DNA from 3 places in the Streptomyces sp. NPDC001851 genome. Region 1 is predicted to be linked to each of the others. Evidence: riboswitches for the same ligand, from Rfam matches in the RefSeq annotation. Region 1 holds a riboswitch; each other region holds the start of a gene.

What was found. A riboswitch is a leader RNA that binds a small molecule or an ion and turns the genes downstream of it on or off. The one in region 1 is predicted to bind cyclic di-AMP.
Region 2: another riboswitch for cyclic di-AMP. It lies ahead of ABT171_RS22110 (transglycosylase SLT domain-containing protein); the one in region 1 lies ahead of ABT171_RS19725 (M23 family metallopeptidase).
Region 3: another riboswitch for cyclic di-AMP. It lies ahead of ABT171_RS31925 (M23 family metallopeptidase); the one in region 1 lies ahead of ABT171_RS19725 (M23 family metallopeptidase).

What each region holds. Positions count from the first base shown of each region.
Region 1 covers NZ_JBEOYR010000012.1:157,154-160,371, forward strand. The annotation lists gene ABT171_RS19715 (M16 family metallopeptidase) at 1-132, shown strand, start outside; gene ABT171_RS19720 (M16 family metallopeptidase) at 129-1,517, shown strand; cyclic di-AMP (ydaO/yuaA leader) riboswitch at 1,730-1,893, shown strand; gene ABT171_RS19725 (M23 family metallopeptidase) at 1,906-2,649, shown strand; gene ABT171_RS19730 (GntR family transcriptional regulator) at 2,847-3,218, shown strand, end outside.
Region 2 covers NZ_JBEOYR010000014.1:157,500-160,717, reverse strand. The annotation lists gene ABT171_RS22115 (polyprenyl synthetase family protein) at 41-1,051, opposite strand; cyclic di-AMP (ydaO/yuaA leader) riboswitch at 1,571-1,746, shown strand; gene ABT171_RS22110 (transglycosylase SLT domain-containing protein) at 1,750-2,238, shown strand; gene ABT171_RS22105 (HAD family hydrolase) at 2,282-3,118, opposite strand.
Region 3 covers NZ_JBEOYR010000026.1:100,354-103,571, forward strand. The annotation lists gene ABT171_RS31915 (dihydrofolate reductase family protein) at 1-1,028, shown strand, start outside; tRNA gene ABT171_RS31920 (tRNA-Met) at 1,076-1,149, opposite strand; cyclic di-AMP (ydaO/yuaA leader) riboswitch at 1,449-1,595, shown strand; gene ABT171_RS31925 (M23 family metallopeptidase) at 1,605-2,633, shown strand; gene ABT171_RS31930 (aldo/keto reductase) at 2,705-3,218, shown strand, end outside.

The DNA of each region.
Region 1 (3,218 bases):
CCCGACAACCGCGCGGTGCTGGTCTACGAACCGAAGTCCCCGCAGGATGCCCCGGACGCCGACGTGCCCGAGGACCCGGAGCAGGAAGCGACCGTAGAGGCCGGTAACGAGAACGAGGAGACGGCCAAGTGACCGAGCTCGCCACCATGGACTTCCACCCCCAGCCGCAGCCCGGCGACGCCCGGCCCTGGGCGTTCCCGGCGCCCGAGCGCACCGCGCTGGACAACGGCCTGACCGTGCTGCGCTGCCACCGCCCCGGCCAGCAGGTCGTCGCCGTCGAGGTACTGCTCGACGCGCCCCTGGACGCCGAGCCGGCCGGCCTCGACGGCGTCGCCACGATCATGGCGCGGGCGTTCTCCGAGGGCACCGACAAGCACTCCGCCGAGGAGTTCGCCGCCGAGCTGGAGCGCGCGGGCGCCACGCTCGACGCGCACGCCGACCACCCCGGCGTCCGGCTCAGCCTGGAGGTCCCGGCCTCCCGCCTGGCCAAGGGCCTCGGCCTGATCGCCGACGCCCTGCGCGCGCCCGCCTTCGCCGAGAGCGAGGTCGAGCGGCTGGTCCGCAACCGCCTGGACGAGATCCCGCACGAGCTGGCCAACCCCTCCCGCCGGGCCGCCAAGGAGCTCTTCAAGGAGCTGTTCCCGGTGACCTCGCGCATGTCGCGTCCGCGCCAGGGCACCGAGGAGACCGTCGAGAAGATCGACGCCGCCGCCGTCCGCGCCTTCTACGACCGGTACGTACGCCCCGCCACGGCCACGGCCGTCGTGGTCGGCGACCTCACCGGGGTCGACCTGGACGCGCTGCTCGGCGACACCCTGGGCGCCTGGACCGGCACCCCGGGCGAGCCGCGGCCCGTGCCGCCGGTGACCGCGGACGACACCGGCCGCGTGGTCATCGTGGACCGGCCCGGCGCCGTGCAGACACAGCTGCTCATCGGCCGCGTCGGTGCCGACCGGCACGACCGCGTGTGGCCCGCCCAGGTCCTCGGCACCTACTGCCTCGGCGGCACCCTCACCTCCCGCCTGGACCGCGTGCTGCGCGAGGAGAAGGGCTACACCTACGGGGTGCGGGCCTTCGGACAGGTCCTCCGGTCCGCACCGGACGGCACGGGCGCCTCGATGCTCGCCATCAGCGGCTCCGTGGACACCCCCAACACCGGTCCCGCGCTGGAGGACCTGTGGAAGGTGCTGCGGACCCTCGCGGCGGAGGGCCTGACCGACGCCGAGCGGGACGTGGCCGTGCAGAACCTCGTCGGGGTGGCGCCGCTGAAGTACGAGACCGCGGCGGCCGTGGCGAGCACACTGGCCGACCAGGTCGAGCAGCACCTGCCCGACGACTTCCAGGCGACGCTGTATCAGCAGCTGGCCGCGACGGGCACGGTGGAGGCCACGGCGGCCGTCGTGAACGCCTTCCCGGTGGACCGCCTGGTGACCGTCCTCGTCGGTGACGCCGCCCAGATCAAGGCGCCCGTCGAGGCGCTCGGCATCGGCGAAGTGACCGTGGTGGCGGCCGAGTAGCACGGCACGCACGCGTGGGGCCCTGACGGTCAACACACCGTCAGGGCCCCAGCTGTTCCACTCCCTTCTCCAGATGCCCGATTTGGGACGGAGGTTGCCTGTCTGCCCTGTGGGATGCGCTACAAAGAACCGGATTCGTTTGGGATTCGACAGCAGCCTTCCGTAGCGTCGTCCGGGCTGTTCGTCAGGCAGTGCGCCGCACCCGCGGCACCGGACAGCCATCGCCGAGTCCCCGTACGGCGCGAGCCAGGGGAGCCGGGGACCCACGCAGTCCCTGGGGTGAATCGGGCGCCCGCGCGAACCGCGAGGGGGTCCGTAGGAGACCTTCCTGCTCCGAACCCGTCAGCTAACCCGGTAGGCGAGAGGGAAGGAAAGGACCAGCCACTTCATGGCGTTCATGTGCGCCACCGGGAAGCACCGCAAGCCCGGCCGGGTCAAGCGCACCACCGCTCAGGCGGCCGGCATCGCGGCCCTCACCACCACCGGCGTCATCGGCACCCTCGCGGCGTCTCCGGCGACGGCCGCCGAGAACACCGCCGAGCAGACCGGCCTCACCCCGGTGATCAGCGTCGGCGACGACATCGCCGAGCAGATCGACGCGCAGGCCGCCGCCCAGCAGCAGGCCGCCAACCAGAAGGCGGCCGAGCAGGCCGCGGCCAAGAGGGCCCATGAGCTCCGCGAGGCCAGGGCGCGCGCCGCCAGGGCGGCCGAGCGCGAGCGCCTGAACGCCTTCGTGATCCCGATAGCGAACTCCTACGTCTCCACCGGCTACCAGGCCAGCAGCTCCCTGTGGTCCTCCGGCCACCACACGGGCATCGACTTCCACGCGGCCAGTGGCACGCCCGTCCACGCGGTCGGCATGGGCACCGTCGTCTCCACCGGCTGGGGCGGCGCGTACGGCAACGAGATCGTGATCCGGATGGCCGACGGCATGTACACCCAGTACGGCCACCTGTCGTCGATCGGCGTCACGGTGGGCCAGCAGGTCACCCCGGGCCAGCAGATCGGCCTGTCCGGCGCGACCGGCAACGTCACCGGTCCGCACCTCCACTTCGAGGCCCGTACGAGCCCCGACTACGGCTCGGACGTCGACCCCGTCGCCTACCTCCGCAAGCACGGCCTGGACGTCTGACGCTCCTGCCGCACCCTGGGAAGCCCCGGCCCGCACCGGCCGGGGCTTTCACCGTTTTCCGTGCGTCCACCGGACCCGCCGACCAAAAAACTTCCATGGATTCCGGCCTGCCGTCGGAATGTCCGACGCATTGGAATAGAGTCACGGAACACGCGTCCATCGTCGACGTTTCACGGGGATTAAGGCGGAGGTCGGTCATGCGTATTCCGGCGCACTCGGTGTGCACGGCGATCCGGGACGACATCGTCGCCGGTGTCCATGAGCGCGGCGGCCGCCTCACCGAGGAAGTCCTGGCCCGCCGCTACGGCGTCTCGCGCGTCCCCGTCCGCGAGGCTCTGCGCACTCTGGAGGCCGAGGGCTTCGTGGTGACCCGCCGGCACGCGGGCGCGTGCGTGGCCGAGCCGACCGAGCAGGAGGCCGCCGACCTGCTGGAGATGCGCCTGCTCCTGGAGCCGCTCGGGGCCGCCCGGGCCGCCCAGCGCCGCACGGAGGCCCACCTGAAGGTGCTGCGCGGCCTGGTCAGGCTCGGTCAGGAGCGGGCCAGGAGGGGCCACAGCGAGGATCTGCGC
Region 2 (3,218 bases), on a different contig from region 1:
GGTCGCTGCCCCGCGGCGTGGCCCGCGCGGACGGCCGGGGTCAGCCGGCGCGGTGCACCACCGCGTCGCACAGCTCCATCAGCGCCGCCTTGGCGTCGCACTCCCGCAGCGGCGCCAGCGCGGCGCGGGCCTCCTCCGCGTACCGGACGGTGTCCCGGCGGGCCTGCTCCAGCGCGGGGTGGACGCGCAGCGCGGCCAGCGCCTCGGCGTGCCGGGCGTCGTCGGCGAGGTCGGAGTCCAGCAGCCGGCACAGCGCGATGTCCTCGGGCAGCCCCAGCCGGGCCGCCCGCTCGCGCAGCCGCAGCACCGGGAGCGTCGCAATGCCCTCGCGCAGGTCGGTGCCGGGGGTCTTGCCGGACTCGTGCGAGTCGGAGGCGATGTCCAGGACGTCGTCGGCGAGCTGGAAGGCGACGCCGAGCCGCTCGCCGTACTGGGTGAGCACGTCGACGACCGTCTCGTCGGCGCCGGACATCATCGCGCCGAACCGGCACGACACCGCCACCAGGGAGCCCGTCTTGCCGCCGAGCACGTCCAGGTAGTGCTCGACCGGGTCGCGGCCGTCGGAGGGGCCGGCGGTCTCCAGGATCTGGCCCGTGACCAGCCGCTCGAACGCGAGGGCCTGCACCCGCACGGCCTCGGGGCCGAGGTCGGCGAGGATCTGGGAGGCCCGGGCGAAGAGGAAGTCGCCGGTGAGGACCGCGACCGAGTTGCCCCAGCGCGTGTTGGCGCTGTCCACGCCACGCCGTACGGCCGCCTCGTCCATGACGTCGTCGTGGTACAGCGTGGCCAGGTGGGTCAGCTCCACGACCACGGCCGACGGCACGACACCCGGTGCGTAGGGGTCGCCGAACTGGGCCGCGAGCATCACGAGCAGCGGCCGGAACCGCTTCCCGCCGGCCCGCACGAGGTGCTGCGCGGCCTCCGTGATGAACGGGACCTCGCTCTTGGTGGCCTCAAGCAAGCCTTCCTCGACAGCCGTCAATCCGGCCTGGACATCGGCTTCCAGAGCCTGGTCCCGCACGCTCAGCCCGAACGGCCCGACGACGGTCACGAGGGGTCTCCTGTCTGCTGGTGTCTGCTGGCGATTACACGGTTTGTCGATAGGTCGCTGCCATCACTCAAGTCAGCGTATCCGGTCCTGTTTCGATCACCGATAGCGCCCACCAGTCCAGCCTGGGAGGTATCGGGTCACGAGGGGATGTTTTTGATCACAGGATATGAACGTATATTTATCGACTTATCAAGATTCTGTCCGCTTTGTCGCGAGCGGAGAGGCGAGGGAAGCGGCACCGGCCGACCCACCCGAATCCCCCATGTCCGACTTGAAGCACTTTGCTATTTCGTGAGTTGGGTCACGGGCGCCCGCCGGCCCCCCACCCCCGCGGACCCCCCCTTCCTCCTTGCCGCGCTGGCGAGTTGAGGCTTGGCAACCGCAAAGGATCAAGCACCCCATAGGGAATAGATCAAGGTCAAACGGGACGTTGTGTGAATCCGGTACTTGTTCCCGACATGTGCTCTCGCATACGTTCCGGGCCGTCGGGCGGACGCCGAATCCTGCCACCGCCCGCATACCCATCCACGGACACATTCGTATGGCAGGAGCGGGGGACCCAGGTAAGTCGCCGGACCGGACGACACACGTCGCGCCGGGACGGCTCGGGGTGAAGCCGTGCCTTCCCGGGCACGGCCGGGCACCTCCCCGCCCGAACCCGACAGCTCACCTCGCAGGCGTCGGAGAGGAACTTTCCCATGCCTGCTGCCGCTCAGCACCGCCGTACCCGGAACAACCGCCTCGTCCGCGCCCTCGCCGCCGTCGGCACCGGTGCCGCCGTCCTCGCCCTGCCGCTCATCGGGGCGACCAGCGCCTCCGCCGCGACCCCGGCCGCCACCACGGTCTCCACCACCCCCGCCGGTTACCCGAACACCCTCGACGGCTGGATCCGCGAGTCCCTCGCGATCATGGCCCAGAAGGGCATCCCGGGCAGCTACAACGGCATCTACCGCAATGTCATGCGGGAGTCCTCGGGCAACCCCAACGCCATCAACCTCTGGGACTCCAACGCCGCCGCGGGCATCCCGTCCAAGGGCCTGCTCCAGGTCATCGACCCGACGTTCAACGCGTACCACGTGGCCGGAACGTCCTTCAACATCTACGACCCGGTCGCGAACATCACCGCCGCCTGCAACTACGCGGCCAAGCGGTACGGGTCGATCGACAACGTCTTCGGCGCGTACTGACGGCTCCGCCGACCGGCACGACAGACCCGTACTGATGGGCCGGTCAGTCGGTCGGCGCCGACGCCGGCCAGTCGGCCGGAAACAGTCTTTCGAGGACGACGGCGATGCCGTCGTCCTCGTTCGACAGGGTGATCTCATCGGCCACCGCCTTGAGCTCGGGGTGCGCGTTGGCCATGGCGACCCCGTGTCCGGCCCACTCGAACATGGGGATGTCGTTGGGCATGTCGCCGAACGCCAGGGCGTCCTTCGCGGCGATCCCGAGCCGCTCGGCGGCCAGCGCGAGGCCGGTCGCCTTGGTCACCCCGGACGGCTGCAGCTCCACGGTTCCCGGCCCCGACATGGTGACCGTCGCCAGCGAACCCACCACCGCGCGCGCGACCGCCGCCAACTCGTCGTCCGACAGCTCGGCATGGCGCAACAGCACCTTGCTGATGGGCTCGCACCACAGGTCGTCGCGCCGGCCGACCCGTACCGCGGGCAGGGTCGGGTGCGGCATCAGATAGCCGGGCTCGATGAGCGTGAGCCCGTCGACGCCGTCCTGGTCGACGGCCGCGTAGACCTGCCCCACCTCGGCCTCGATCTTGCCGAGCGCGGTCTCGGCCAGTTCCCGGTCCAGCCGGACCGACCACAGCAGACGGCCGGACGCGGCGTCGTAGACCTGCGCACCCTGCCCGCACACCGCGAGCCCCGTGCAGCCGAGGTGTTCGAGCAGGGGCCGTACCCGCGGGGCCGGCCGGCCCGTCACCACCAGGTGCCGGACACCGGCCCGCGCCACCCGGGCGAGCGCGGCGAGCGACCGGTCGGAGACCGTGTCGTCGCCGCGCAGCAGCGTTCCGTCCAGGTCGGTGGCGATCAGAGCGTACGCGGGGGAGGCTGCCATGATCAGAGAATACGGATACCTCGCCCCGCCGACTCATCTTGTCGGCCTGCGTACTTGCGTACCGGACAGCCCCAAGTGGCGTCCGCCGGCTCCTCGATGG
Region 3 (3,218 bases), on a different contig from region 1:
TCGACGCCGTCCGGGCCTCCGTCGACGCGATCCTGGTCGGCGCCGGCACGATCCGCGCCGACAACCCGCGGCTGCTGGTCAACTCCGCCGAGCGCCGCGCGGCCCGGGTGGCCGGGGGCAGGCCGGAGTACCCGCTGAAGGTCACCGTCACCGCCACCGGCGACCTCGACCCCGACGCCCGCTTCTGGCACACCGGCGGCGACAAACTCGTCTACACGACCGACCAGGGCGCCGAACGCGCCGCCCGCCTCCTCGGCGGCACCGCCGGCGTCGTCCCGCTCGGCCCCGGCCTCGACTGGCACGCCCTGCTGGCCCATCTGCACGACGTGCGCGGCGTACGCCGCCTGATGGTGGAGGGCGGCGGCACGGTCCACACCCAGCTGCTGCAGCTGGGCCTCGCGGACGAACTCCAGCTGGTCCTCGCGCCGCTGTTCGTCGGCGACCCGGCCGCTCCCCGCCTGTTCGGCCCGGGCGCCTACCAGCCCGGCCGGCTGCGCCTCACCGAGACCCGCCGCATCGAGGACGTGGTCCTCATGCGCTACGAGCCCACGGCCCCCGGCACCGGCCCGGTCCCCGCCGCCGCCGACCGCCACTGGCTGCGCACCGCCTGCGACCTGGCCGCGCTGTGCCCGCCCTCGGAGACGGCGTTCAGCGTCGGCGCGGTCGTGGTCGCCGCCGACGGTACGGAGCTGGCGCGGGGCCATTCCCGGGAGGGTGCCGACCCCGTGGTCCACGCGGAGGAGGCGGCGCTGGCGAAGGTCGACCCGGCGGATCCGCGGCTGGCCGGCGCAACGGTCTACAGCAGCCTGGAACCCTGTGCCCGGCGGTCCTCCCGGCCGGCGCCCTGCGCCGAGCTCATTCTGCGGGCGGGGGTGCGCAGGGTGGTCACCGCGTGGCGGGAGCCGGACACGTTCGTTTCGTCGGCCGACGGTACGGGGGTCCTCGTCGAGGCGGGTGCACAGGTGGTCGTACTGCCGGAGCTGGCGGGACCCGCCCAGGCGCCGAACGCGCATCTGCTGGGGCGCTGAAAACACCCAGGGCCGGAATCCACTGGATTCCGGCCCTGGGCCTTCAGTAGCGGGGACAGGATTTGAACCTGCGACCTCTGGGTTATGAGCCCAGCGAGCTACCGAGCTGCTCCACCCCGCGTCGTTGTGACTCCAGAGTACCCCATGCGCGGGGTGGTGCGCACACCGCGTTTCCGGGTCCGTTGATCATCTGCACGGACGGTGACCGGATGGCAGCCCTCCGCATAACATCTGAGTCACCATCAAAAACGCCGAGACTCCTGAACACCGGTCAACTCGCCCGTTTCGCGGCGCTCCTGACCGGTAAGTCCACGGCCGAAATCGTTAATGATCAAGCCGGATGGCTTGGAAAGTGACCAGCAGGTCTATTAACGTTCGATAACGCAGCGCGGTCGTCCCAGCCGTCACAAGAGACGGCTCCGTGCGCACGCGCCGAATCCCGCGAGGGAACCGGGGAACCACCACTTTGGGGTGAATCGTGCGAATGCCGCAGCCGGTATACGCGCGTAGGAGACCTTCCTGCTCCGAACCCGTCAGCTAACCCGGTAGGCGGAGGAAGGAAAGGAGCACGCCCCCGTGGCGTCCAACCGGCCTGCCCCAGAAGCCCCGTTCACACCCGCGCCGACCGAGCCCGAGACCTTCGGCTACGGCGCCCACCGTGCCGAAGAGGGCCCCTGGGAGGAGTGGAACCCCACCGAGGACTCCGTCGCCCCGGTCCGCGGCCGGCACCGTGTCGCCAAGCAGCGCGGCGGCTTCGCGCGCAGCTCCACCGTCCTCGGCGTCGGCGTGCTGGCCGCGGTCGGCGCGGGCGGCATGGCCAGCGCCAACACCGGCAAGCCGCCGGTCTCCATATCCCTGCCGGACCTGGACTCCGTCGGCCACCTCTTCGGCGACGACTCCTCCGACGCGCCCCGGACGGACCCCTCCGCGCTCAGCAACGTCGGCGTGACCTCGGCCGACGGCAAGGACTCCGACGCGGGCGAGGCGCTGCGCAACCGGATCATGGCCCAGGCCGAGCAGCAGCAGAGCAAGGCCGACAGCAAGGCCACCGTCGCCGCGCTCGCCGCCGCCGAGAAGCAGACCGCCGACGCCGCGGCCAAGGCGGAGCAGGACGCCGCCGCCAAGGCCGCCGCGGCCAAGGAGAAGGCGGAGGCCGACGCCAAGAAGGCGGCCGAGGCCAAGCGCCTGGCCGAGCTGGCCAAGCAGTACCAGCTGCCCGTCGTCTCGTACACGATCACCGGCACCTTCGGCCAGCCCGGCGCCATGTGGTCCTCCGGCTACCACACCGGCCTCGACTTCGCCGCCCCCACCGGCACCCTCATCAAGGCCATCCACGGCGGCACGATCACCCAGGCCGGCTGGGCCGGCGCCTACGGCTACCGCACGGTCCTCACCCTGGACGACGGCACCGAGCTGTGGTTCTGCCACCAGTCCTCGATCAACGTCAGGGTCGGCCAGAAGGTCTCCACCGGCGAGGTCATCGGCCGCATCGGCGCCACCGGCAACGTCACCGGCCCGCACCTGCACCTGGAGGTCCACCCGGACGGCCAGGCCGCCGGCATCGACCCGGCGCCGTGGCTGCGGGACAAGGGCCTCAACCCCTGACCTCTCCTTTCGCGGGATCCTGGACACCGGCGGCGGAATGCGATCACCCACCGCCGGTGTTGACGTAGAGCATGACTTCTCTGCGCACACTCGGTTCCTCCGACCTTGAGGTCTTCCCGCTCTCCCTGGGCGGCAACGTCTTCGGCTGGACCGCCGACGAGAAGACCTCCTTCGCCGTCCTCGACGCCTACACGGCCGCCGGCGGCAACTTCATCGACACCGCCGACGTCTACTCCGCCTGGATCGAGGGCAACAAGGGCGGCGAGTCCGAGACGATCATCGGCAAGTGGACCAAGGCCCGCGGCAACCGCGCCGACGTCGTCATCGCCACCAAGGTCAGCCAGCACCCCGAGTACCAGGGACTGTCCGCGGCCACCATCAAGGCCGCCGCCGACGCCTCCCTGCGCCGCCTGGACACCGACTACATCGACCTCTACTACACCCACTACGACAAGCCCGAGGTGCCGGTCGAGGAGATCATCGGCGCGCTGGACGAACTGGTGAGGGCGGGCAAGGTCCGGCACATCGCCGCCTCCAACATCAGTCCCGAACGGCTGCAGGCCTCCCTGGACTTCTCCGACCGCG